2 linked regions of the Salipiger sp. CCB-MM3 genome follow. The protein of the gene in region 1 interacts with the protein of each later gene in a pairwise test. Links are inferred from orthologs where the notes say so. Each region holds a gene or a part of one and is shown in the gene's direction. Other genes may lie near its edges. The genes, in order: hfq and rho.

Region 1 (15,967 bases):
AGGCAAGGGTGACGTGGTGATCTCCGACGTCGTCATGCCCGATGGCAACGGGCTGGAAATGCTGCCGAAAATCCATCAGGACCGGCCCGATCTGCCGGTCATCGTGATCTCGGCGCAGAACACCATCATGACGGCCATTCAGGCCGCAGAGGCAGAGGCCTACGATTATCTGCCCAAGCCTTTCGATCTGCCCGATCTGATGAAACGCACCGCCAAGGCGCTCGACAACCGCAACCGCACGCCCAAGCGTGAAGAGGTCGCGACGATCGGTGCCGATGGCCCGGACGAGCTGCCGCTGGTTGGCAAGACCCCGGCGATGCAGGCGCTCTATCGCCTTGTCGCCAAGGTGATGAACACCGATCTGCCGGTGCTGATCTCTGGCGAGAGCGGCACGGGAAAATCGCTGATCGCCCGCGCGATCCACGATTTCTCGGACCGCCGCACGCTGCCGTTCATCACCGTGACCGGCGCGGACCTGTCTGACCTCGAAGGGCCGGCGCGGGTGCTGGCGCGGGTCAAGGGTGGCACGCTGCTGATCGACGAGATCACCGATATCCCCGATGAAATCCAAGCGCGCGTGGTGCGCATGATGGACATTCCGGGCGAGCATGTGCCGCGCTTCATGGCCACCAGCCAGGGCGATCTGGCGCAGGCGATGGAAGAGGGCGCCGTGCGGCAGGACCTTTACTACCGCCTGTCGGGCGCGACGATCAACGTGCCGAGCCTGCGCGAGCGGGTCGAGGATATCGCGCTGCTCACCGATCACTTTCTGCAGCGGGCCGAGCGCGAGGGCGCTTCGAAACGCTGGCTGTCGAAGGATGCCGCTGAGCTTTTCCGCGCCTACAGCTGGCCGGGCAACGTGCGGCAACTCGAGAACTCGGTGCGCCGCCTGTCGCTGACCAGCCGCGCCGAAGAGATCAGCCGCGCCGAAGTTGAGGCGGTGCTGGGCAACCAGCCCGACACCGGACCGATCCTGCGCGGCGGCGACAGCGAGAAACTGAGCACATCGGTGGCCCGTCACCTGCGCCGTTACTTCGATCTGCACGGCAATATGTTGCCGGCACCGGGGCTCTATGCGCGCATCCTGAAAGAGGTCGAGGCGCCTTTGATCGAGATTGCCCTAGAGGCAACCGGCGGGAATCAGGCGAAATGTGCTGATCTGCTTGGCATCAACCGCAATACCTTGCGTAAGAAGATCACGGATCTGGATATTCGCGTGACACGCCGCCGCAAACTGATGTAAAAGCGTCACAGGCATGTGGCCGCATTGCGCCGCCCTCGGGGCGGCGCTTTCACTAGAAGCCACAGCCTTTGGCGGAGCTGCCACGAGCAGCGTATCAGTGTGAGGTGAATCTGTGGCCACCCGGGCACGGAGTTCGACGTGGGCGCGGCTGAGCAGGCTGCGCCGACAAAGGCGCGTTCAGAACGTGGCGACCCTTGGGCTTGTGCTGCTGGGTCCAGTTCTGGCGGTTATGACCTTTTTCGTCCTCGGGCCGCTAGGCGGCGGCGACCGCGCGACACAGCTCAGCCTGCGGCTCGTGCTGCTGGCCGATATGGTCTATGTGCTGCTCATCGCGACGCTGGTCTTGGCGCGGCTGGTGCGGATGATCGCCGACCGGCGTGCGCAATCGGCGGGCTCGCGGCTGCACCTGCGGTTGACCGGGGTGTTTGCCCTGATGGCGCTGCTGCCCACGGTGACCGTCGCGGTCTTTGCCGTTCTCACCATCAACATCGGCCTCGAGACATGGTTCTCCAGCCGCGTGCAGAACGTGGTGGGGGCCTCGCTTGCTGCAGCCGAAGCCTATGAGAAGGAACAGCGCGAGGGTCTGACCGAGGACGTTCAGGCGCTGGCGCGCTTCATCGACGGCGCGCGGCGGGCCAACTTCGCGCTGGATGACGGCGATGTGCGGCAGGTGCTGGGGCAGGGACAGGGCCAGATCCAGCGCGGCTTGCGCGAGGCCTATGTGATCGACGGCGGCGGCGAGATCCGCGCCCGCGGCGATCGCTCGTATCTGTTCTACTACGAGGAGCCGACCCGCGATCAGTTCCTCCGCGCCCGCGCCGAAGGGCTGGTGCTGATCCCCGATTGGGACAATCACGAACTGCGGGCGCTGGTGCCGCTTTCGGCCTTTGCCGACCGTTTTCTCTATGTCAGCCGCGCGGTGGACGGGAACCTTCTGAACCTGCTCGACGAGACGCAGGAGACCGCGCGCTTCTACCAGCAGCAGGAAAGCGAACGCGGGCGGCGGCTGTTTGACTTCGCGCTGCTGTACCTCGGCTTTGCGCTGCTGCTGATCCTTGCGGCGATCTGGCTGGGCCTGTGGTTCGCCGAACGTCTGGCGCGCCCGGTGGGGCGGCTCACCGGCGCGGCGCAGCGGGTCGGGGCGGGCGATCTCGATGTGCAGGTGATCGAGGGCGAGGGCGATGACGAAATTGCCATGCTCGGGCGCTACTTCAACCAGATGACCCGCCAACTGAAGGGCCAGCGCGAGACGCTGCTTGAAAACACGCGCCAGATCGAGCGCCGCCAGCGGCTGTTCGATTCCGTGCTGTCGTCGATCACCTCGGGCGTTGTCGGCCTCGATGCCGAGGGCAAGGTAACCTTCGTCAACCGCCCCGCCGAGCGGCTGCTCGGCTGGGAGACCCCACGCGCCGATGTGCCGCTCACCGTGGCGGTGCCCGAGTTCGGCCCGCTCTATGACCGGCTTCGCGACAACGGGCTGGAGACGGCGCAGGAAGAGGTGAAGGTCAGCCGCGACGGCAGGCTAGAGCATCTTCTGGTGCGGCTCGCCCCTCGGCGGCGCGAGGATGGCACGCTCGAAGGCTATGTGATCGCGTTCGACGACGTCACCGATCTTGTCAGCGCGCAGCGTATGGCGGCTTGGGGCGACGTGGCGCGGCGCATCGCGCATGAGATCAAGAACCCGCTGACGCCCATTCGTCTGTCGGCAGAGCGCATCAAGCGCAAATTCTCGCGCGAACTGGCCGAGGAAGACGCGCAGAAGCTCGACCAGATGACCGAGGTCATCGTGCGCCAGACCGAGGACCTGCGCCGCATCGTCGATGAGTTCAGCAAGTTCGCCCGCATGCCCGAGCCCGAGCGCAAGCCCGAGGACGTGGTGTCGCTGCTGCGCGGCGCGGTGCTGCTGCAGGAAACCGGCCAGCCGGGCATCCGTTTCGTCAGCGATCTGCCAGCGCATGACATGCCCGCTGAGCTTGATGCCACGATGGTCGGGCAGGCGCTGACCAACCTCATCAAGAACGCGGGCGAGGCGATCGAGAGCCTGCAGGAAAAGGGCGCGCCCGAGGGTCACCATCCCGAGATCCGCGTGAGCCTTGCCGAAGAGGACGGGCGCGCGCTCATCCACATCATGGACAATGGCATCGGCCTGCCCGAGGACCGGGCGCGGCTGTTCGAACCCTATGTGACGACCCGCGACAAGGGCACCGGCCTTGGCCTGCCCATCGTCAAGAAGATCATCGAGGAGCACGGCGGCACGCTGTCTCTCGAGGATGCGCCGCTGTTTGGCGGCGCCACCCATGCCGGGGGCATGGCGGTGATCCGCCTGCCGCTCGGCACAACCGGCACACAGCCGGAGAATTCGGATAAGAATATTTCGGAACTGGAGAGGCAGATATGAGCGACATCCTGATCGTCGACGACGAGCGCGACATCCGCGAGCTGATCGGGGACATTCTCGAGGATGAGGGCTACACCACGCGGTTGGCAGGCAACTCCACCGAGGCGATGAACGAGGTGAACTCCGAACCTCCGGCGCTGATGATCCTCGATATCTGGCTGAAAGACAGCAAGATGGACGGGATCGACATCCTCAAGACGGTCAAGCGCGATAATCCCGATATTCCGATCATCATCATCTCGGGACATGGCAACATCGAGATCGCCGTGGCGGCGATCAAGCAGGGCGCTTATGACTTCATCGAGAAGCCCTTCAATATCGACCAGCTTTTGGTGGTGATCCGCCGCGCGATGGAAACCTCGCGCCTGCGCCGCGAAAACAATCAGCTGCGTCGTCGCGAGACCGAAGTGGCGCAGATGATCGGCGACAGCGCCATGTTCCGCGGCCTCGTCAGCCAGCTCGACAAGGTGACCAAATCCAATGGCCGGGTGATGCTGACCGGCCCGGCGGGCTCGGGCAAGGAAGTGGCGGCGCGGTTCATCCATGCCAATTCCGGTCGCGCCTCGGCCCCCTTCGTCACCGTCAACTGCGCCGGTGTCGCCCCCGAGAACATGGAGCAGATGCTGTTTGGCCGCGAGAGCGCCGAGCGCGGCATCGAGGCCGGTCTTCTGGAGCAGGCGCACGGCGGGGTGATCTATTTTGACGAGGTCGCCGACATGCCGCTCGGCACGCAGTCGAAAATCCTGCGCGTGCTGGTCGACCAAAGCTTCACGCGGGTGGGCGGCACCGACAAGGTGCGCGTCGATCTGCGGGTGATCTCCTCGACCAACCGCGATCTCGACGCCGAGATCGCCGCGGGCACCTTCCGGCAGGAGCTGTACCACCGCCTCAACGTGGTGCCGATCGCCGTGCCCTCGCTCGAGGACCGGCGCGAGGACATCCCGATGCTGGCGCGGCATTTCATCGAAGGCTTCAACCGCGGGCAGGGCCTGCCGCTGCGCGAGCTTTCCGACGACGCGGTGGCGCTGCTGCAGACCATGGTCTGGCCGGGCAACGTGCGGCAGCTGAAGAACCTGATCGAGCGGGTGCTGATCCTCGGCGATGGCACCGGCCCGATCGAGGCGCGCGAACTGCCGCAGGACGGACCGGCGGGCGAGGCGGAAGAAGGGCGCGTGGTGCTGTCGGGCACGCTGGCGACTCTGCCGCTGCGCGAGGCGCGCGAGGCGTTCGAACGGGAATATCTGCTCACCCAGATCAACCGCTTTGGCGGCAATATCTCCCGCACCGCGGCCTTCGTCGGCATGGAGCGCTCGGCGCTGCACCGCAAGCTGAAGTCGCTGGGTGTGGTCACCGGGGCCAAATCCGGTGGCCGTATCGCTTATGTCGAAGACGAGCAGGTGTCGCAGGTTTCCTGAGCATCCCGCCTGCGGGCAAGACAGGATGGCAACGCGCGCCGGGTGTCCGGCGCGCGTAACCCCGCCTGCGGATTGACCGTTAGCGCCCGGCATGTCATGCCGGACGCAATCCCGGCCTCGGGCCAGCAGATTAGGCAGACGACATGAAGGTCATCATTTGCGGCGCCGGCCAGGTCGGCTGGCAAATCGCCCGCCACCTCTCGGGCGAGCGCAACGACGTAACCGTGGTGGACAACAACCCCGACCTCGTCCGCCGCGCGACGGATTCGCTCGACGTGCAGGGGATCGCGGGCTTCGCCTCCTATCCCGATGTGCTCGACAAGGCCGGTGCGCGCGACGCCGACATGATCATCGCGGCCACCTATTCGGATGAGGTCAATATGGTCACCTGTCAGGTGGCCCATTCGATCTTTGCCATTCCGCGCAAGATCGCCCGCCTGCGCTCGCAGAGCTATCTGACGGCGATCTACTCCGATCTCTATCGCCGCGATCACCTGCCCATCGACGTGGTGATCTCGCCCGAGAAAGAGGTGGCGGAGGCCGCGCTGCAGCGTCTTTCGGCCCCTGCGGCTTTTGACACCGAACGCTTTCTCGAGGGTGGGGCGCAACTCCTTGGTCTGACAATCGACGAGCATTGCCCGATCATCAATACGCCGCTGCGGCAGCTGTCGGACCTCTTTTCGACGCTGCGCTCGGTGGTGGTGGGCATCCGGCGCGAGGGCACTTTGTTCGCGCCCGAGCCGCGCGATCAGATTTTCGCGGGCGATGCCTGTTACGTGCTGGTCCATGCCGACGACATCCAGCGCACGCTGGAGATCTTCGGCAAGGCGCAGCGCAAGCAGGAGCGTATCGTGGTGCTTGGCGGTGGCAACGTCGGCCTTGCGGTGGCGCGGGCGCTGGAAAGCCGCCCCGACCGCATCCGCGCCAAGGTGATCGAGAAGGACCGCCGCTCGGCAGAGCGCGCGGCTGACGCGCTGGAGCGGACCATCGTGCTGCATGGCGACGCGCTCGACACGGCGCTGCTGCGCGAGGCGGGGATTGGCCGCGCCGACGCGGTGCTTTGCGTGACCGACGACGAAAAGACCAACATGCTGGCCGCCGTGCGCGCCAAGGCCGAGGGCTGCCCGATGGCCATCGCGCTGATCAACGATCCCACGCTGGTGCCGCTGATGGAGCCGATGGGCGTTGACGCGCACATCAACCCGCGCGCCACCACCGTGAGTTCGATCCTGCGCCACATTCGCCATGGCCGCGTGCGCTCGGTCTATTCCATCGGCGATGCCGAGGCCGAGGTGATCGAGGCCGAGGTGCTGTCGACCTCGTCGATCGCCGGCCGCGCGATCCGCGAGATCGACTTCCCCGAGGGCGTTCTGGTGGGCGCGGTGATGAAGGATGGCGAGGTGGTGAAGATCACCGGCAATCTGCGCGTGGAAGAGGGCGACCGCATCGTCATGTTCGCGCTGGCCAAGGACGTGCCGGAGGTCGAACGGCTTCTGCAGGTCTCGATCGATTTCTTCTGAGCCATGATCTCGCTCGCCCGCACGCCTCTTTTGCTGCTTCTGGCGGGGATCGCCAGCGCCTCGATGATCATTCCCGCGGCGGTGGCTCTGGCGGCAGAGGAATTCCACGACGCGCGCAGCTTCTTCTATGCCGGGATCGTCGGCATGGTGCTGACGACGCTGATCACCATCGCGCAGGCCACACGCACGCATTACCGCAGCGCCTCGCGGCAGCTTCTGGCGCTGCTGGGGGCCTTCCTGCTGCTGCCCGCGATGCTGGCGGTTCCGTTCCATGAGGCGGTGCGCACCACCACCTTTCTCAACGCCTATGTCGAGATGGTCTCGAGCTTCACCACCACCGGAGCCACGCTGTTTGCGCCCGAGCGGCTGTCGATCGCCGAGCATCTGTGGCGGGCGCAGGTGGGCTGGCTTGGCGGGCTGCTGATCTGGGTCAGCTCGGCGGCGCTGCTGGCCCCGCTGACGCTTGGGGGATTCGAGGTGACCGCCTCGGGCGAGCCGGGGCAGAGCGTCGATGCTGGGGCCGCGCGCCGCGATGCGTCGGATCCGGCGCTGCGGCTGGCGGCCTCGGCGCGGGTCTTGGTGCCGATCTATAGCGGGCTGACGCTGGCGCTGTGGATCATGCTGATGATGGCCGGGGACCAGCCGCTGGTGGCGCTGAGCCACGCCATGTCGACGCTGTCGACCTCCGGCATCTCGCCGGTGGGCGGGCCAGAGCAGGCGCGCAGTGGCATGGCGGGCGAGATGATCATCTTTTTGTTCCTCTTCTTCGCCCTGTCGCGGCTGACCTTCTCGGGCGACACAAAGGGGCTCGCGGGCTCGCGGCTGCAGAATGATCCCGAGTTCCGTCTTGGCCTGCTGATCGTGGTGATGTTGCCGGTGGCACTGTTCTTCCGGCATTGGATCGCCGCGTTCGACATCGGCACCGAGACCGACCTCACCGCCGGGGTCCGGGCGCTCTGGGGCGGGCTTTTCACCGCGCTGTCGTTCCTGTCGACCACCGGCTTTCAAAGCGCCGATTGGGCCGCCGTGCGCGGCTGGTCCGGGCTGCAGACACCGGGCGTCATCCTGATGGGGCTGGCGATCATGGGCGGCGGCGTGGCGACCACGGCGGGCGGGGTGAAGCTGCTGCGAATCTACGCGCTCTACCTTGCGGGCGTGCGCGAGATGGAACGGCTGGTGCACCCGCACTCACTTGGCCGCTCGGGCGTCATGGCGCGGCGCATCCGGCGGCAGGGGGCCTTTGTGGCATGGGTGTTCTTCATGCTCTTTGCCATGACCATCGCCGCCTTCTCGCTGCTCTTCGCGCTCTCGGGGCTGGATTTCGAGAACGCCATGGTCACCACCGTGGCCGCATTGACCAATTGCGGCCCGCTCATTCGCGCCGCCGCCGAGCAGCCGGTGCCGCTGAGCGAGATGGGCGAGGCGGCCAAAGGGCTCTTCGTGGCCGCCATGGTGCTGGGGCGCCTTGAAGTGCTGGGCATCATCGTGCTGCTCACGCCGGATATCTGGCGCGATTGACACGCTCTTGGCAGGCGAATGTGCGCCGCTCGCGGCGGATGCCAAAAAGGGGATATTTTTGCTCTGGAAGTTCCGGCACTTGCAATACATACTCCCCCAGAACGAGGGAGCGCCCCAGAACGGCGAAGGCAAGAAAAAAAGGCTAATTTAATGGCTTCGGACAGACAAAATCTACAGGACGCATTTCTTAATCATGTTCGGAAGACCAAGGTTCCGGTCACGGTTTTCCTGATCAACGGTGTGAAATTGCAGGGTGTCATCACTTGGTTTGACAATTTCTGCGTCCTTCTGCGCCGGGATGGCCAATCGCAGCTCGTTTACAAGCACGCGATCTCGACCATCATGCCGTCGCAGCCGATCAACCTTTATGACGGCGACGATAACGCTTGAACGAACATGACCCGCATGTGACCCGCGCCTGGGTCCTGCACCCCGACATCAAGTCCGACCGTGATCGCCGCGATGCGGAGATGGCGCTCGACGAAGGTGTGGCCCTGGCCGCCGCTCTCCCCGACCTCGAGGTTGTGGGGAGCGAAGTCGTGCCCTTGCGCGATCCGCACCCCGGCACGCTTTTCGGTTCCGGCAAGATTGCCGAACTGAAGGAGCGTATCAGCGAGGCCGAGGTCGAGCTGGTGCTCGTCGACGGCCCGGTGACGCCGGTGCAGCAGCGCAACCTCGAAAAAGAGTGGAAGGTAAAGCTGCTCGACCGGACCGGGCTGATCCTCGAGATCTTCTCGGACCGCGCCGCCACCCGCGAGGGCGTGCTGCAGGTCGAGATGGCGGCACTGAGCTACCAGCGCACCCGCCTCGTGCGGGCCTGGACCCACCTCGAACGTCAGCGGGGCGGGCTCGGCTTCGTCGGCGGCCCCGGCGAGACGCAGATCGAGGCCGACCGCCGCGCCATCGACGAGCAATTGGTGCGCCTGCGCCGACAGCTCGACAAGGTGGTGAAGACCCGCGCCCTGCACCGCAAGGCGCGCGCCAAGGTGCCCTATCCGATCGTGGCGCTGGTGGGCTATACCAACGCCGGCAAGTCGACAATCTTCAACCGCCTCACCGGCGCCGATGTGATGGCCAAGGACATGCTCTTTGCCACGCTCGACCCGACCATGCGTGCGGTGAAGCTGCCGACCGGCATCGACGTGATCCTGTCGGATACGGTGGGTTTCATCTCGGACCTGCCGACCGAATTGGTCGCCGCGTTCCGCGCCACGCTCGAAGAGGTGCTGGCGGCGGACATCGTGCTGCATGTGCGCGACATCTCGCATCCGGGCACCATGGAGCAGGCCGAGGATGTCTATGGCATCCTGCGCTCGCTTGGTGTGGCCGAGGACGTGGCGCAGATCGAGGTCTGGAACAAGATCGACCGGCTGGAGCCCGAAGAGCATGACGCCGCGCTGGCGCGGGCCGCGCGCGACGAGGGCATCTTTGCCGTCTCGGCGCTGACCGGCGAGGGGCTGCACGAGCTTCTCGAGGCGGTGACTGAAAAGCTGCAGGGCGCCGCGGTCGAAGAGGATGTGCGGCTTGGCTTCGATGAGGGCAAGCGGCGGGCGTGGCTCTTTGGCAAGGGTCTGGTGCTGGGCGAGGAGCAGGACGAGGAGGGCTACCTTCTGCACCTGCGCTGGTCGGCCAAGGATCGTGCTCAGTTCGAGACGGTGTAAGGCAACTTTCTTCGAAGAAAGTTGCAACGTCCTTGCAAGGACGTTGTCTCCCTAGAAAAGCGCGCTTTCGGCGGCGAGGATCATCTTCGCCGCCTCGAGCCGTGCGCGCTGGTGCTGCGATGGCTCGGAAGGGGTGCGGCACCAGACGCCAAGCGCATAGGCGCGCTGCAGGAACAGCCGCGCGATGGGATCGGTGGTGTCGTCACCATAGCCACGCGCCAGTGCCGCGCCGAACCGCCGGGGATCGGGGGCCGGGCTGCGTGCCAGCGCGTCGACCAGCAGCCCCACCAGATCGCGGTAGGGTGCATCGGGCTTGGCGTTCTCCACATCCAGCCCCCAAAGCGCGCCTGTCGCGCTCACCAGATTGGACAGATGCAGATCGCGGTGGGTGACGGCGCGGGTCGCCATGCGCCCGCGCGCCTGCGGGAACAGATCCTGCAGGGCCGCCAGCGCAAAGGCGAAATTCTCGCATTCGGCAAAGCCGTCGTCAGAGGCGCGGGCCGCCTCAAGCTGCGCTTCGAGCCAAGCAAGCTGGCCGCGCGGGCGCAGCTTGCGCGGCTCCAGCGTGGGCCGGTGCAGCGCGGCCAGCCAGCAGCCTGCGGCGATGAGCGGCACGTCGCGCTTGGCGGGCGGGATGCGCGGCCAGAGCTCGGCGAGGTTGGGGCCGGGGGCGTAGCTCATGCCCAGAACCAGCCGCGCCTCGTCAAAGAACAGCACCTCCGGTGCGCGCCACGGTCCGGCCTGCAGCTGCGCCGCGACCGCGCGTTGCCGCTCGGCCTGCGCGCGGGCCTTGTCGGCCTCTGCGGGGGCGTAGACCTTCACCACCAGATGCGCGTCCGGATGGGCGGCGCAAAACACCTGCGCGCGCATCGGGCGGTCGATGTTCTTCAGGCAGCCCAGCCCAAAGGCGCGCTCCGGATGCTGCTCGGCCAGCGCGTCGCGGGCGAGCGCCTGCGCCTCGGCGCGGCTGAGGCGGCTGCCAGCCGTCATGGTTTGACCAGATGCGTGATCCCGACCGAAGCCGCGCGGGCCAGATCCTCGTCGAGCGACATCGGGATATATTCGCCGCGCCGCCAGAGCGTGCCCATATCGTCGTAGTGGCGCGACAGCAGGTGCCCCGACTCGCCGGTGGCGATGATGAAGACCGAACTGTCGGGATCGGCGAAATCATAGACGCCGCGATAGGTGGCGCCATGCACGTTGGCGAAAGGATCCGGGCCGTCGCCCGCGGTGACGCCGCGCTGCAGGGTGAAGTCGCCGCCCGAGGTGGTCTGGCGGATGTTCACGAAGTAATTCAGCAGCGGCACATCGCCCAGCACGCTGTGCTTATGCGTGGCTTGGTGCGCATCGCCCCAGCGCAGGCTTTCGAGCTGCGTGCCATAGCGCTCACCGATCCACACCAGCGCGTCGTCGAGCGCCATGCGCGCGATGTCGGTGCAGGTCTCGACCGGGGCCGAGCGCAGCACGTCGCACCATTTTCCCGCGCCGTCGATGTCGCGGAACACGCGCTCGATGAACAGCGGGTCGACGTGGGTGTACTCATCCGCCAGCGGGCCGATCTCGTCGCGGATCAGCCGGTCCTGCAGGGCGCGCAGCCATGCGGCGTAGATCAGCGGCTCGGGCAGATGCTCGTTCATCTCGCCGTTCCAATTGGCCAGCAGGTCGAGCGCGCGCTCGCGCTGGCGCAGCGGGGTGCCCTCGGGCGCGGCCTCGCCGGTGAACCACAGATCGCGCCCGATCAGCGGCAGCAGGGTGCGCGCGGCGGGCGAAACGGTGTCGAGCTGCGCCTCGATAAAGCTGTCGCGGGTGTGCACCTCGCGGCCCTGCATCAGCGCCTGCCAGCGCATCACCCGCTGGCTGTCGCCCCAGTCGAAGGTGACATGCTCGGGGAAGGGCCGGTCGATGATCTTATTGTTGGTATTGCCGAGGATGCCGCCCTTGGGGTCCTTGAAGACGGGGTTTTCGGAGGGCGGGAACATCCCCTGCCAGCGGTTCGCCTCGATCCAGCCGGGGCTGGGCATGCGGCCCTCGGTCTGATGGGTCGCATCTCGCTTGGGCATGGCACCGATCAGCTTCATGGCGATATGCTCGTCATCGATCAGCGTCAGCATCTGCGAGGGGGCGACGAAATCTTCGCTGGCGGTCAGCGCCTCATCCACATCCTGCGCGCGCATCAGGCCCATCGCGGCGCTCATCGAGCTGTCGTCGTCGCTGAGCGCGGTCCAGCTGAGCGAGACCACATCGCCGCGCGGGGTGATCTGGTCGAGATCGAAGGCGGTGCGCGGCAGCACCGGGCCGTTGTCGGTCCAGCGCAGGGTAAGGGTGACCGGCGCCTCGTCCTTGATATTGACGATCGAGCGGCGGGTGCTGAATGTCTTGAAGCCTCTGGGCGTGCGGTAGCGCTCGGGGTTCTCGGGGTCGAGCTCTTCGATATGCAGGTCCTGATCGTCGAGATAGGACGAGGTGAGCCCCCAAGCCACATGCTCGGACCGGCCCAGCATGATCGCCGGAACGCCGGGAATGGTGGCACCGATGACGTCGCCGGATGACAGTTGCATCCGCGCGAGATACCACGTCGAGGGCGCGGTGAAGCCAAGATGCGGATCATTGGCCAGCAGCGTGCCGCCACCGGCAGAGCGATCCGGCGCGGCGGCCCATGCGTTGGAGGCCCCGGCAAGGCCGGGCTCGGCCACCGGCATCATCGCCGGGCGCGGGCGCGACGCGCTGGCATATTGCGGCAGGCCCTTGCCGGGAAAGAGCGCGGCATAGGCGGGCAGCTCGGCGATGCCGGGGCCGGGGATGTCGGGCAGAATATCGCGGATCATCTCGGGATCGGGCAGGGCCAGCGAGGTGCGGGCGCGCAGGATCTCATCTCGGAACTGGCCCGAGAGTTGCAGCGCCATCAGCTTGATCACCGCCAGCGAATCCGCCGGTTGCCACGGCGCGATCGGGGCATTGAACAGGAAGAACTCCGGCGCGCCGCGACCGAGGCTTTCCGAGTTGATCTCTTGCACGCGCGCATTGACCCCGGCGGCATAGGCTTCGAGCGCGTCGCGCGTCTCGGGGTCCTGCGCCTCGACCGAGCGCATGGCGTGGGTGTAGAGGTCGAGCCGGCGCATCAGCGTGTCGGTCTCGACCGTGCGGCGGCCGAAAAGCTCGGACAGGCGGCCCTGCGCGGTGCGGCGCAGCATCATCATCTGCCACAGCCGGTCCTGCGCGTGGGCATAGCCGAGGCCGAAGTAGACGTCGCGATCCACGGGGGCAAAGATATGCGGCACGCCCGCGTTGTCGCGCACGATCTCGACATCCCCGGTGGTGCCGGAGACGGCAAGCGTCTTGTCGTACTCGGGCAGCGAGCGCGAGGCGAGGTAATAGACCAGCGCCACGGCAATCACCGCCAACAGGATCGCCGTGCTGACGAGCCTGAGGAGCCATCGGAAGATAAGTGCCATGATCTGTCCCGCGTCTTTCGGCTTTCGACGGGCTTACCCAAGACCCGCCCCCTTGCCAAGGGCTGGGTGAGGCGCGACAACTCCCGCAACGACAATCGTAACAGGAGGTTGATCCATGGCGAAATGCGCATTCCTGGGTCTGGGTGTGATGGGCTATCCGATGGCCGGGCATATGACCAAGGCCGGGCACGAGGTGACGGTCTACAATCGCACCGCAGCAAAGGCCGAAAAATGGGTGGCGGAGTTCGGGGGCGCCAGCGCCGCGACGCCGCGCGAGGCGGCAGAAGGCGCCGATTTCATCATGGCCTGCGTCGGCAATGACGATGATCTGCGCGCCGTCTGCACCGGCGAGGAGGGCGCCTTTGCAGGCATGAAACCGGGGGCGATCTTTGTCGATCACACCACCGTGTCCTCGATGGTGACCACCGAGCTGTCGGCGATCGCCGCGGAAAAGGGCCTTGGTTTTATCGACGCGCCGGTCTCTGGCGGGCAGGCGGGGGCCGAGAATGGCCAGCTGGTGGTGATGTGCGGCGGCGAGCAGGCGAATTACGACGCCGCAGCGCCGGTGATCGACGCCTATGCCAAGCTCTGCAAGCGCCTTGGCGAGAGCGGCGCGGGGCAGCTGTGCAAGATGGTCAACCAGATCTGCATCGCCGGGCTGGTGCAGGGCCTGTCGGAAGGTCTGGCCTTTGCCGAAAAGGCGGGCATTGACGGGCGCGAGGTGGTCGAGGTGATCGGCGGCGGCGCAGCCGGATCGTGGCAGATGGTGAACCGCTTCGAGACCATGCTGGACGACAAGTTCGACCATGGCTTCGCGGTGGACTGGATGCGCAAGGACCTTGGCATCTGCCTTGCCACCGGCGACGAGATCGGCGCCTCGCTGCCGGTGACGGCGCTTGTGGACCAGTTCTACAAGGACGTTCAGGCGATGGGCGGCGGCCGTTGGGACACCTCCGCCCTGATCAAGCGCCTGAAGGCCTTCGACTGATCAGTAAGACGGCAGCGGGGCGGCCTCACCGGTCTCCTCGCCCAGCTCTTTGGCGGCCTGCGCCTTCGCGGCGCGGGCGGCCCCGGCCAGCAAGCCAACGTCATTGGGGCCAACGATGAAGCCATAGCCCGCGTCGCGCAGTTCCGAATAGCTGCGCCCCGGACCGGCGACGCCGGTGATCGTGCCCAGCATCAGTCCACTCGCGGTCGCGCTGCGCTCGACCTCTTCGATCTTGGCACGCACGTCAGGGTGATCCATGTCCTCGAGGTGGTTCATCGAGGCGGCGAAATCATTGGGGCCGACGAAGGCCATGTCGATGCCCTCGATCCCGGCGATCTCTTCAACCTCGGCCACCGTCTCCACATGTTCGACCTGCGCCATGATCAGCAGTTCTTCGTGCGCGGTGGCGGCATAGCCGGGCAGGTTGCCCCAATTGGTGGCGCGCACGATGGGCGCGGCATAGCCGCGGCGGCCGCGCGGCGCGTAGAGGCAGAAAGAAGCGATCTCGCGCGCCATCTTGGCGGTATGCACCATCGGCACCATGATCGAGCGCGCGCCGCGGTCGAGCGCCCGTTTCAGCGTCGCCTCCGAAGAGTCAGGCACGCGGATCACCGCCTCGCCGCCAGCCCCTTCCACCGCGCGCAGCAGGTTCAGCCCCGCCTCAAGCCCGGCGCTGCCGTGTTCGCAGTCGATCACCAGCACGTCCCAGCCGCTGTAGACCAGCAGTTCGGCCACCTCTGGCGAGCCCAGCTCGAACCACGCGGCGGTCACCGTCTCGCCGGCCTTGAGCCGCGCCTTGAGCCTGTTTCTTCCTGTCATCATGTCCTCCTCGTCTTGGCGCGAGCCTGCGTGCCCGGGCCACCCGGACGAGTTGAATACCCTGCGCGACGCAAGGTCAATATAAATGGTATACCAAATTGAGGTGGGCGCGCGGCGAAGGGAGCGATGAGACTCGAGCGGAGGGCGCGGCGTGTCGCTGCGTATTTGGGGAACAATGAAAGCCGGGAGAGGGGACGTCTGGCGGGCTTTGTGCAGCCATCGGGCAATGGGACGGGGAATTCATGCGCGCGTCATATTGGATATTGTCATTGGGGCTGCGATGCCCCTATGCTACCTGTTAGGCAATTGCGTTTCGCACATGGTTATCCACAGCCGATAGCCGCGCTGCAGTTTCGTGAAAAGCCAAAGAGTTTCGCTGCTCCGGAGCCGTCCGTACAGGGACCCCGGGCAGACCGATCAGGCCGCAAGGCCGAGTACACCGTCCGGACATCCAACGCTCCGGGCCGCAACAAGGCACCAAGGCGCGATCCGCGGCGAGGGTGTCGGAGAAGAAACGCGATGACGCGCGCGACGCAAGTGAGGCACCCGGGCGAAGACAGATTGTCTTCCCGTGCCTGCGCGCCGCTCAGCGCCCAGACAAGCCACGCCACATCACCACGCAGCCCGGCTCCGCCCGGGCCCTTGGCGCATGTGCCGTGCATACGGAAAACATGGCAAAGAAAATGCTCATCGATGCCACCCACGCGGAAGAGACCCGCGTTGTGGTGGTCGACGGAAACAAGGTCGAGGAATTCGACTTTGAATCGGAAAACAAGCGCCAACTAGCAGGCAATATCTATCTCGCGAAAGTCACGCGGGTCGAGCCGTCGCTTCAGGCCGCTTTCGTGGACTACGGCGGCAACCGCCACGGGTTCCTCGCGTTTTCCGAGATCCACCCCGATTATTACCAGATCCCCGTCGCCGACCGTCAGGCGCTGATGGAGGAAGAGGCT
Region 2 (11,336 bases), 1.2 Mb from region 1 along the record:
TCAGCACCTGATCGCAGCCCAGCACCAGCGCGCCGGGATTTTTGTCGGAGGCTTTGCGCGCCTTATACTCGGCCAGAGCGTCGGCCACATCGCGCGGCGGAGCGCCTTCCGCGAGAAGTGAGTCGCGAATCGACTCTTCATCGACGCGCGCGACCTCGATTCCAAAGGAAACGCCCGCCGCACGGAGCAGTTCGGCGCGGATTTGCGAGCCGGAGGCGAGGATGAGCGGAAGACTCATGTGGATAAACCTGTTCGCAGCCTTGGGTCTTTGTCAGAGGAAGCTTCTGGGGAAAATCGTCCGCAGTTTCAAGGCTGGGGAGATCTCTCCGGTTTCACGATGTTCCACGGTGATTCCTGAGTCTGTGGGTTTGGAAAACTCCTCGCTGTGGAGAAGCTCGTGGACGACCACCTGTTTAAGATCTTTCCACAATGAAGCAAAACCCCGAGAGATCCCTTGCTGCGTTGATCCAAAGGCCGATTCCTCCAAAACTGCGCCAAGGGATCTCCGCAGATCTATCCACAGGATCTCTCCACGTGGACGAAAGCCCCTGAACCATTTGATCCACCGGTCTGGGGCTCCCCTAAAAACAAAATCATCTCTCTTTTTTCTTTCTTTAAATTGAGAGAGACCGGGCCCCGCCCAGACCCGCCGCCGGGAATTGACTTCGACGGGGGGAGGGGATAGGCATTCTCTCAACACCCGTCCGGGTGGGATCTTCCCGAAAGACATGACAAAGAACGGCCGACCGCGGCCCGGAGGACTGCATGACAAGTGCCGAAAGCACTGAACGGCTGAACCTGTCCGATCTGAAGGCGCAAAGCCCGAAAGATCTCCTCGCCATGGCCGAAGAGCTCGACATCGAGAACGCCTCGACCATGCGTAAAGGCGAGATGATGTTCCAAATTCTCCGCGAGCGTGCGGATGAGGGTTGGACCATCTTCGGCGACGGCGTTCTTGAGGTGCTGCAGGACGGCTTTGGCTTCCTTCGCTCGCCCGAGGCAAACTATCTGCCGGGTCCCGATGACATCTATGTCTCGCCCGAGATGATCCGGAAGTATTCGCTGCGCACCGGCGACACCATCGAAGGCGAGATCCGAGCACCCGACAATGAAGAGCGCTACTTCGCGCTGGTCGACGTCTCTGCGATCAACTTCGAAGACCCGGAACGCGCCCGTCACAAGATCGCCTTCGACAACCTGACACCGCTCTATCCTGACGAGCGTCTGAAGATGGAAATCGAAGACCCGACGATCAAGGACAAATCGGCCCGCATCATCGATCTGGTCGCGCCGATCGGTAAGGGCCAGCGTTCGCTCATCGTGGCACCGCCGCGGACCGGTAAGACGGTTCTGCTGCAGAACATCGCCACCTCGATCGAGAAGAACCACCCCGAGTGCTATCTGATCGTCCTGCTGATCGACGAACGTCCGGAAGAAGTGACCGACATGCAGCGTTCGGTGAAGGGTGAGGTTGTCTCCTCGACCTTCGACGAGCCTGCCACGCGCCACGTTGCCGTCTCGGAAATGGTCATCGAAAAGGCCAAGCGCCTTGTGGAGCACAAACGAGATGTTGTGATCCTTCTTGACTCGATCACAAGACTTGGTAGGGCGTTCAACACCGTCGTGCCGTCGTCGGGTAAGGTCCTGACCGGTGGTGTCGATGCCAACGCGCTGCAGCGTCCGAAGCGCTTCTTCGGTGCCGCGCGGAACATCGAAGAGGGTGGCTCGCTCACCATCATCGCCACCGCGCTGATCGACACCGGCTCGCGTATGGACGAGGTGATCTTCGAAGAATTCAAAGGCACCGGCAACTCCGAGATCGTTCTCGACCGCAAGGTTGCCGACAAGCGCGTCTTCCCGGCGATCGACATTCTCAAGTCGGGCACCCGGAAAGAGGACCTGCTCACCGACAAGGTCGACCTGCAAAAGACCTTCGTGCTGCGCCGTATCCTCAACCCGATGGGCACGACGGACGCGATCGAGTTCTTGCTCTCCAAGCTCAAGCAGACGAAGACGAACGGCGAATTCTTCGACTCCATGAACAGTTAAACATAAACCGCAAAGGAGGCGGGGATGGATACGATCTTCGCACTTGCCAGCGCGGTCGGCAAAGCAGGCGTTTCCGTGGTGAGGGTTTCCGGACCCTCCGCATGGGACGCCTGTTCTCGTCTTTGCGGCGACATTCCCGCGCCGCGCCGCACCGCGCTGCGCCGCCTGACCGATGGGGCAGGGCAAATCCTCGACGAAGCGCTGGTTCTGGTCTTCGAAGAGGGCAAAAGCTTTACTGGCGAACGCACTGTCGAATTTCATCTGCACGGCAGCATCGCGATCCTGCGTGCCGTTCTGCGCGAGCTTGGCGCGATGGACGGGATCCGTCAGGCCGAGCCCGGTGAATTCACCCGGCGCGCGCTGGAGCATGACCGCCTCGACCTAACACAAGTCGAAGCGCTGGCGGATCTGATCGAAGCCGAGACCGAAAGCCAGCGCAATCAGGCGATGACCGTCTTTGCGGGCGCACTTGGGCAAAAGGTCGAAGCCTGGCGCGAGGATTTGATCTTCGCGGCCTCTCTGCTTGAGGTCACCATTGATTTCGCCGACGAGGAAGTGCCTGTCGACGTCTCGGACGACGTTCGCGCCGCGCTTCTGAAAGTGAAATCCGAGGTCGACCGCGAACTGGCTGGCGTCGATGCGGCGGAACGCATTCGCAGCGGCTTTGAGGTCGCCATTGTTGGGCGTCCGAATGTGGGTAAATCCAGCCTGCTCAACGTGCTCGCCGGTCGCGACGCTGCCATCACCTCGGAACACGCCGGGACGACCCGTGATGTGATCGAGGTGCGCATGGAAATCGCCGGACTCCCGGTGACGCTGCTCGACACCGCGGGTTTGCGCGAAGCGGCGGATCCGGTCGAAAAGATTGGCATCCAACGCGCACGCGACCGCGCTGAACTGGCAGATCTGAGGGTTTTCCTGCTCGAAGCGGATGAAACCTTGGATGTCTCACCGCGCGGCGGCGACATCATCCGACGGTCCAAGGGAGATCTCTCCGGCGATGCCGAGGCGATTTCCGCGAGCACGGGGCAGGGCATTGATGCGCTTGTCGCGCAAATTGGCCATACATTGTCCGAGCGCGTTCAATCCAGCGGTCTTGCCACACGCGAACGTCACCGGCTGGCCTTTGCCGAAGGCAGCGCAGCCCTTGAAACCGCGCTGGAATTGCTTGATTTCGGACCCGAGCGGTATGATATCGCTGCAGAGGAAGTCCGGGTCTCGATTCGACGCCTTGAAGCCCTGATCGGCCGCGTCGACGTTGAAAATCTGCTGGACAAGATCTTCTCGAGCTTCTGCCTGGGTAAGTAAGGAGTGTTTCACGTGAAACAACTCGACTTTGACGTCGTTGTCGTCGGCGGTGGTCACGCCGGCACCGAAGCCGCTGCTGCAGCGGCCCGTTTTGGTGCGCGCACCGCTCTGGTCACGCTGACTCGGGGCGGAATTGGCGTGATGTCGTGCAATCCGGCGATTGGTGGCCTCGGCAAAGGCCACCTAGTGCGCGAAATTGACGCCATGGACGGCGTGATGGGTCGTGTCGCGGATCAGGCCGGGATCCAATTCCGCCTTTTGAACCGCCGCAAAGGCCCCGCGGTCCAAGGTCCGCGCGCGCAGGCCGACCGCAAACTTTACCGCGAAGCCATGCTGCGCGAGATGGAAGCCGCACCGAACCTCTCGATCGTGGAAGGCGAGGTGACCGACCTTCTGAAGTCGGGAGATCTCGTGCAGGGCGTGGTTCTTTCCGACGGATCCGAGCTGAAAGCCGGCGCTGTCGTGCTGACCACCGGGACATTCCTGCGTGGCGTCATCCATATTGGCGATCAAAAGCGGCCCGGTGGCCGGATGGGCGATAAGCCGGCGGTGAAGCTTGCCGAACGTCTGGATGAGTTGGCTTTGCCGCTCGGACGGCTCAAAACCGGCACGCCGCCGCGCCTGGATGGGCGCACGATCAATTGGGACATTCTGGAAAGCCAGCCCGGTGACGATGACCCGGTGCTCTTCTCCTTCATGTCGAAGGCGCCCTACGCGCGGCAGATCTCTTGCGGGATCACCCACACCAATGCACGCACGCACGAGCTGATCCGCGACAATCTGAGCAGATCCGCCATGTATGGCGGCCATATCGAGGGCATTGGCCCCCGGTACTGCCCCTCGATCGAAGATAAGATCGTCCGCTTTGCCGATAAAGAGTCGCATCAGATCTTCCTCGAGCCCGAGGGTCTCGACGATCACACGGTGTATCCGAACGGCATTTCGACCTCGCTGCCCGAGGATGTGCAGGACGCCTATGTTCGCTCGATCGTCGGTCTGGAGAACGCGCGCATTCTGCAGCCCGGATACGCGATCGAATACGACTACGTCGATCCGCGCGCGCTGGACCTGCGGCTTTCGGTGAAGGCTGTCTCGGGCCTTTATCTCGCTGGCCAGATCAACGGCACAACGGGATATGAGGAAGCCGCGGCACAAGGTCTTGTGGCAGGCCTCAACGCCGCCGCCCAAAGCTTGGGGCGCGAGGAGATCACTTTCAGCCGGACCGACAGCTATATTGGCGTGATGATCGACGATCTGACGTCGCGCGGCGTGACCGAGCCCTACCGGATGTTCACCTCGCGCGCCGAATTCCGCCTTTCGCTGCGGGCCGACAATGCGGACCAGCGCTTGACTCCGCAGGCTCTCGAGATCGGCTGCGTGTCCGAAGCGCGCAAAGCGGCATTCCTTGAGAAGTCCGAAAAGCTCGAGCAGGGCAGGGGGATTCTCTCTGATCTGACCATGACGCCGCGGGAATTGACCGAGCTTGGCCTGAAGATGAACGCTGATGGCGCACGCCGCAGCCTGTTCCAACTGCTGTCCTTCCCTGATATTGCGATGGAGTTCCTCCGGTCCCATGTGCCGGATCTCACGGAAATCGACGAAGAGATCGGCAGCCAGCTGGAAAAGGACGCGCTTTACGCCAATTACATTGATCGGCAGAAGCGCGACGTTGAAGCGCTGAAGCGGGACGAGACCTATCAGGTCCCGGCAGACTTCGATTTCGCGAGCATCGAAGGGCTTTCCAACGAGCTGAAGCAAAAGCTGGCGCATGCTCGCCCTTCCACGCTTGCTCAAGCGGCGAAAGTGGATGGAATGACGCCGGCAGCGCTGTCGCTTCTGCTGATCCGTCTTCGCCGCGTCGAAAAGGCGCGCAGCGCATGAGCTTTCCGGACCTTGGCGGCGGTCTCAGTGTTTCACGTGAAACATGGGACCGCCTCGAGCACTACACCGACCTTCTGAAGAAATGGAATCCACGGATCAACCTCGTTTCGCCAAGCACGCTCGACGAGGCTTGGACGCGGCATATCGTGGATTCCGCTCAGATCTGGCAGATTCCGCAGGAAAAACCCGCGCATTGGGCGGATCTCGGCAGTGGCGGAGGGTTCCCCGGGCTGGTCGTGGCGATCCTGCGCGACGAGTTCGCACCGGATATGAAGGTCACGCTGGTGGAAAGCGACCAGAGGAAATGCGCGTTCCTGCGGACGGTTCTGCGGGAAACGGGTGCGACGGCGAATGTCGAAGCGCGCCGTATCGAAGAGATCCCGTCGCTGAAGGCCGATGTGCTCAGCGCGCGGGCACTGGCGTCTTTGGATAAACTTCTTGGTTTCGCTGATCATCACTTGAGCGAGACCGGCATGGCGCTCTTCCCAAAGGGCGCGCAGGCGGAAAAAGAAATCGCCGAAGCACGCAAGATGTGGCAGTTTAAACTGACACGGCATACAAGCCTTACTGATCCCAATGCGGTTGTCTTGCAAATCGGAGTGCCGACTCATGTCTGATACCTTCCGGCCCGGCGCGGCCAAGATCGTAGCCATTGCCAATCAGAAGGGTGGGGTGGGCAAGACCACGACGACGATCAACCTCGGCGCGGCGCTGGCAGAGCGCGGTTTGAAGGTTCTCGTGGTCGACCTCGACCCGCAGGGGAACTCGTCCACCGGGCTCGGAATCGAGCCTGAGGCGCGCGAATACACCGCGTACGAGCTGCTTCTCGAAGACGCGCCGCTGTCGGATATGATCCTTTCGACGGAAACGCCGAACCTGCAGCTGATCCCGGCAACGGTTGATCTGGCCTCGGCAGACATCGAACTCGTCGCCAACGAAAAGCGCAGCTTCCTTCTGCATGATGCGCTGCGGCAGGCGGATATGGCCCAGTTTGGCTTTGATTTCGTCCTGATCGACTGCCCGCCCTCGCTGAACCTTCTGACGGTGAACGCGATGGTCGCGGCGCATTCCATTCTGGTGCCGCTGCAAAGCGAGTTCTTCGCGCTCGAAGGTTTGTCGCAGCTTATGCTGACGATCCGTGAAGTGCGCCAGAGCGCCAATCCCGACCTTCGGATCGAGGGGATTGTGCTGACGATGTTCGACGCGCGGAACAACCTGTCGCGCATGGTGGAAGAGGATGCGCGCGCCAACCTCGGTGATCTGGTGTTCAACACCGTGATCCCGCGGAACGTGCGGGTGAGCGAGGCGCCGTCTTATGCGTGCCCAGTCCTGACTTACGACACGAATTCGAAGGGTGCGCTGGCCTATCGCGCCCTCGCAGAGGAACTGCTGCGCAACAATGCGCAGATGGCGGCATAACCAAAAAATACGTCACGAGAGGGCAGAAATGGCAGAGAAACGCGAAATGCGGCGAGGGCTCGGACGTGGGCTTTCGGCGCTTATGTCCGACGTCGACGTCCGGCCTGCCGAGGCCGAGGCGGATACGACACCAAGGACACCTGATCGCATGATCCCGATCGAGAAACTCTTCCCCAACAAAGATCAGCCGCGCCGGACATTCACGCCGGACCAGCTTAACGAGCTGGCGGAATCGATCCGCGTGAAGGGGATCATCCAGCCGATTATCGTCCGTCCGCGTCCGGGGTCGGAAGGCGAGTTTGAGATCGTCGCGGGCGAGCGTCGTTGGCGCGCCGCGCAGATGGCGCAGCTTCACGAAGTCCCTGCGCTGGTGCGCGAGTTCGACGACATCGAAGTGCTCGAAGTCGCGATCATCGAGAACATCCAGCGGGCGGACCTGAACTCGATCGAAGAGGCGGCGGGCTACAAGCAGCTGATGAACCGTTTCGGACACACGCAGGAAAAGATCGCCGAAGCGCTTGGCAAAAGCCGGAGCCATATCGCGAACCTGCTGCGCCTGCTGAACCTGCCGGAGTCGGTTCAGACTATGGTGGTCGAGGGGCAACTGACCGCAGGCCATGCGCGTACGCTGGTCACGGCCGAGAACCCCGAAGAGGTCGCCAAGGAGATCGTGCGCCGCAAGCTGTCGGTGCGTCAGGCCGAGCAACTTGCGAAGCCGCAGCCGCAGAAAGAGCAGAGCCCGTCTCGAACCAGCCTTGCAGGGTCTGAAAAGGACGCTGACACCCGCGCGCTTGAGGGAGATCTCTCGGCGGCTGTTGGGATGAAAGTCGCGATCCAGAACCAGCCGGGACAGGAGAATGGCAAGCTGACGATCAGCTACCGGACCTTCGAGGAACTCGACAAGCTCTGCGCCATCCTCAGCGCGGCACGCTGAAGAGATCTCCACAGGATCCTGTGGAGAGATCTCGCGACCGCCGCAGGCATATTCACTGAGGAAACAAGGGGTAGCGGTTTGATGCTCAGATCCCTCTAGATCTGGCAGATCCACCCGGAAAACACCCTGAAAACACGAAGGCCGAGCCATAGTGGCTCGGCCTTTTGTGTTTCACCTGTCTCGCGCGATCAGATCTGTCCACAGGATCTCGGCCGGATCTGCACAGGATCCTGTGGGTATGTTCCACGTGGATCATGAGGTGAGAAGCTCGGCAATCACGCCGTTGAGGACAAGCCGCCCCTCGGTGGTGGCGCCAAGGAGATCTCCCTCGCGCCACAGAAGGCCCATGTCCTGAAGGTCGGCGATCTTCTGAGCGGGCAGGGGCGTCGGGGAGATCTGGCCAAGCCGCGACAGCGAAATGCCTTCGGCGAGGCGCAGGCCCATCATCACGAACTCGGTCATAATGTCTGACGTATCGAGCGGATCGAAGACGCTGTCGGCGCGACGGGCTTCGGCCTTTTCGATCCAGGCGCCGGGCATCTTCCATGCTTCGGTCGCGTGGCGAACGCCGTTCACGGTGACGCGCCCATGCGCGCCGGGGCCCACGCCGACGTAATCGCCGCCGCGCCAGTAGACCAGATTGTGCCGCGACTGCGCGCCGGGCAGCGCGTGGTTCGACACTTCATAGGGCGCAAAGCCCGCCTTGGCGGTGATCTCTTGTGTGGCAAGGAACATGTCGGCGGCGAGGTCTTCGCCTGGCAGATGCTTCATTTGGCCACGCTGCGCGCGCTCCCAGAACATCGTGCCTTCCTCGATGGTCAGCTGGTAGAGCGACAGGTGATCGCCGGCGAGATCGAGCGCCTCGCGCAGTTCCACTTCCCAGTCGGCAATGCTCTGGTTTTCGCGGGCATAGATCAGGTCAAAGTTCACCCGGTCAAAGACGGACTTCGCGGTGCCGAGCGCGGCAATCGCCTCATCCACGTCATGCAGCCGTCCGAGGCGGCGCAGATCATTGGGACGCAGGCTCTGAATGCCCATCGAGACCCTGTTTACGCCCGCCTCGCGGAAGCCCTCGAACTTCGACACTTCGACAGAGCGGGGATTGGCCTCGAGCGTGATCTCGATGTCATTGGCCCATGTCCAATGCTCGCGCGCGGCATCGAGCACCGCCTGAACGGTGGCAGGCTCCATCAGCGAAGGGGTGCCGCCGCCGAAATAGATTGAGTTGAGATGACGCCCCGAGGTCATCTCGCCATAGCGGCGGACCTCGGAGCTCAGCGCTTCGGCCCAGCGGGTCTGGTCGATTGACCGGACGACGTGGCTGTTGAAGTCGCAATAGGGGCATTTGGCCTCGCAGAAAGGCCAATGCACGTAGAGGCCGAAGCCTCCTTCACGCCAGGTTTCAGGCCCGGGCTTAGGCATCGTCTTGGGCAAAGCAGCCCTTCACGAATTTGGCAAAGGCATCGGCGCGGTGGCTGATGCGGTTTTTCTCGTCGCTGCCCATCTCGGCGAAGGTGATCTCATAGCCCTCGGGCTGAAAGATCGGGTCGTAGCCGTGACCATTGTCGCCGCGCATCGGCCAGACCACGCGGCCTTCCATCACGCCGGGGAACACCGCGTCGGTGCCATCGGGCCAAGCCAGAACCAGCGTGCAGTTGAAACGCGCGGTCCAGGGCTGCTCGGCACCGGTCTGGCGCAGCGCGTCATGGGTCTTGCCCATGGCCATGATAAAATCGCGGCCCTTGCCGGTTTCGGCCCAATCGGCGGTATAGACACCGGGAGCACCGTCCAGAGCATCGACAGAAATGCCGCTGTCATCGGCGAGGGCGGGCAGGCCGGTGGCCTTTGCCGCCGCATGCGCCTTGATGCGGGCATTCTCGACGAAGGTGGTGCCGGTTTCCTCGGGTTCGGGAAGGTCAAGCTCCTTGGCACCCACGACCTCGATGCCGAAGGGCTTCAGCAGATCGGTGATCTCTTCGAGCTTGCCGGCATTATGGGTGGCGACGAGCAGCTTCTTGTCGGTGAACTTGCGGGTCATGCGGTGGCCGCCAGTTGCGCCTCGACCAACTTCGAAACGCCCGCTTCGGCGAGGTCCATCAGCTTGTTCATCTGATCGCGGCTGAAGGTGGCGCCCTCCGCGGACATCTGAACTTCGATCAGCTGGCCATCGCCGCGCAGGATGAAGTTGCCGTCGACACCGGCCTCGGAATCCTCGGCATAGTCAAGATCGAGCACCGGCTGACCGGCGTAGATGCCGCAGCTCACGGCAGCCACGGGGGTCAGCGGATCGCTTTTGATCATACCGGCCTTCATCAGCTTGTTCACCGCAAGGCGCAGCGCGACCCAACCACCGGTGATCGCGGCGCAGCGGGTGCCGCCATCGGCCTGGATCACGTCGCAGTCGATGGTGATCTGACGCTCGCCAAGCGCAACCCGGTCGACACCGGCGCGCAGCGACCGGCCGATTAGGCGCTGGATCTCGACGGTGCGGCCACCCTGTTTGCCGCTCGACGCCTCGCGGCGCATGCGCGAGCCGGTGGAGCGCGGCAGCATGCCGTATTCCGCCGTCACCCAGCCAAGGCCCGAGCCTTTGACGAAGGGCGGCACGCGCTCTTCGAGCGTGGCGGTGCAGATGAGGTGGGTATCGCCCATTTTGATCAGGCAAGACCCTTCGGCATGTTTCGTGACACCTGTCTCGATTGAAACGGCGCGCATATCACTTAGATCTCGTCCTGAAGGTCTCATTCGGTGCCTCTTATCCTAGTCGCGCTCGGGATACTGGTGCAGATGCTTTGCCGCAACCCCGATTGACGGGGCGCGAGAGGCACCTTTAATGACCCTGAACAGCCGGAGTTTAGGATGAAAGAGGGTAACCGTCTTCTTGATGAAATGAACGATCGCTCGCGCGAGGTGTTTCGCCGCGTGGTTGAGAGCTATCTCGAGACGGGCGAGCCGGTCGGTTCGCGCACCCTGACGCGCAGCCTGTCCGAGAAGGTCTCGGCGGCGACGATCCGCAACGTGATGCAAGACCTCGAATATCTCGGTCTGCTCGACAGCCCGCATGTTTCCGCCGGGCGCGTGCCGACGCAGGTGGGTCTGCGGATGTTCGTCGACGGGCTGCTGGAAGTGCGCGATCTGGATATGTCCGACCGCGAGGCGCTGGACGCGACCACTTCGAACCGCAGCGACGATGTGGGCGGCCTGCTCGACCGGGTCGGCGCGGCGCTTTCGGGGGTGACCCATGGTGCGTCGCTGGTGCTGACGCCGAAACATGAGGCACCGGTCAAGCATATCGAGTTCGTCTCGCTGGGCCATGACCGCGCGCTTGTGGTGCTGGTGTTTGCCGATGGTCACGTCGAGAACCGCCTCTTCACCCCGCCACCGGGGCAGACCCCAAGTTCGATGCGCGAGGCGGCGAACTTCCTCAACGCGCTGATCGAGGGCAAGACGCTGTCTGAACTGCGCGGCGAGATCGGTCGGCAGATCAGCGCGCGGCGGCAAGAGATCGACGCGCTGGCCGCGGCTCTGATCGAAACCGGCATGGCGGCGTGGGAAAAGGACGCCGACAATTCTGCCCGTCTGATCGTGCGCGGCACGGCGAATCTTCTGGGTCAGGACAGCGAGGTCGAAGAGCTCGACCGCATCCGCTCGCTGTTTGACGACCTCGAGCGCAAGCGGGATATCGCCGAGTTCCTTCAGCTTGCCGAAGCAGGCGACGGGGTCCGCATTTTTATCGGCTCGGAGA

The links.
Region 2: the proteins of hfq (region 1) and rho interact in binary tests that used the Escherichia coli proteins (3 or more experiments, as listed by UniProt). The link is inferred for Salipiger sp. CCB-MM3 from one-to-one orthologs.

What each region holds. Positions count from the first base shown.
Region 1 is NZ_CP014595.1:366,702-382,668, reverse strand. What follows is about bases 6,952-9,864. They hold hfq (RNA chaperone Hfq), read left to right. Parts: upstream 6,952-8,244; coding sequence 8,245-8,484; downstream 8,485-9,864. Other genes in these bases: AYJ57_RS01810 (phosphotransferase family protein), read right to left, coding at 9,807-9,864; hflX (GTPase HflX), read left to right, coding at 8,502-9,755; AYJ57_RS01825 (TrkH family potassium uptake protein), read left to right, coding at 6,952-8,094. Outside these bases: AYJ57_RS01845 (response regulator), read left to right, coding at 1-1,243; AYJ57_RS01840 (sensor histidine kinase NtrY-like), read left to right, coding at 1,356-3,641; nitrogen assimilation response regulator NtrX, read left to right, coding at 3,638-5,056; Trk system potassium transporter TrkA, read left to right, coding at 5,200-6,576; more of AYJ57_RS01825, read left to right, coding at 6,580-6,951; more of AYJ57_RS01810, read right to left, coding at 9,865-10,745; AYJ57_RS01805 (penicillin acylase family protein), read right to left, coding at 10,742-13,207; AYJ57_RS01800 (NAD(P)-dependent oxidoreductase), read left to right, coding at 13,323-14,195; AYJ57_RS01795 (HpcH/HpaI aldolase family protein), read right to left, coding at 14,196-15,017; AYJ57_RS01790 (Rne/Rng family ribonuclease), read left to right, coding at 15,686-15,967. UniProt on the Escherichia coli protein: RNA chaperone that binds small regulatory RNA (sRNAs) and mRNAs to facilitate mRNA translational regulation in response to envelope stress, environmental stress and changes in metabolite concentrations.
Region 2 is NZ_CP014595.1:1,586,712-1,598,047, reverse strand. Bases 50-2,907 are described here. They hold rho (transcription termination factor Rho), read left to right. Parts: upstream 50-765; coding sequence 766-2,049; downstream 2,050-2,907. Other genes in these bases: mnmE (tRNA uridine-5-carboxymethylaminomethyl(34) synthesis GTPase MnmE), read left to right, coding at 2,074-2,907; AYJ57_RS07710 (Maf family protein), read right to left, coding at 50-238. In the rest of the region: more of AYJ57_RS07710, read right to left, coding at 1-49; more of mnmE, read left to right, coding at 2,908-3,357; tRNA uridine-5-carboxymethylaminomethyl(34) synthesis enzyme MnmG, read left to right, coding at 3,361-5,238; 16S rRNA (guanine(527)-N(7))-methyltransferase RsmG, read left to right, coding at 5,235-5,855; AYJ57_RS07685 (ParA family protein), read left to right, coding at 5,848-6,657; AYJ57_RS07680 (ParB/RepB/Spo0J family partition protein), read left to right, coding at 6,686-7,591; radical SAM family heme chaperone HemW, read right to left, coding at 7,844-9,013; rdgB (RdgB/HAM1 family non-canonical purine NTP pyrophosphatase), read right to left, coding at 9,006-9,629; rph (ribonuclease PH), read right to left, coding at 9,626-10,336; heat-inducible transcriptional repressor HrcA, read left to right, coding at 10,451-11,336. UniProt on the Escherichia coli protein: Facilitates transcription termination by a mechanism that involves Rho binding to the nascent RNA, activation of Rho's RNA-dependent ATPase activity, and release of the mRNA from the DNA template.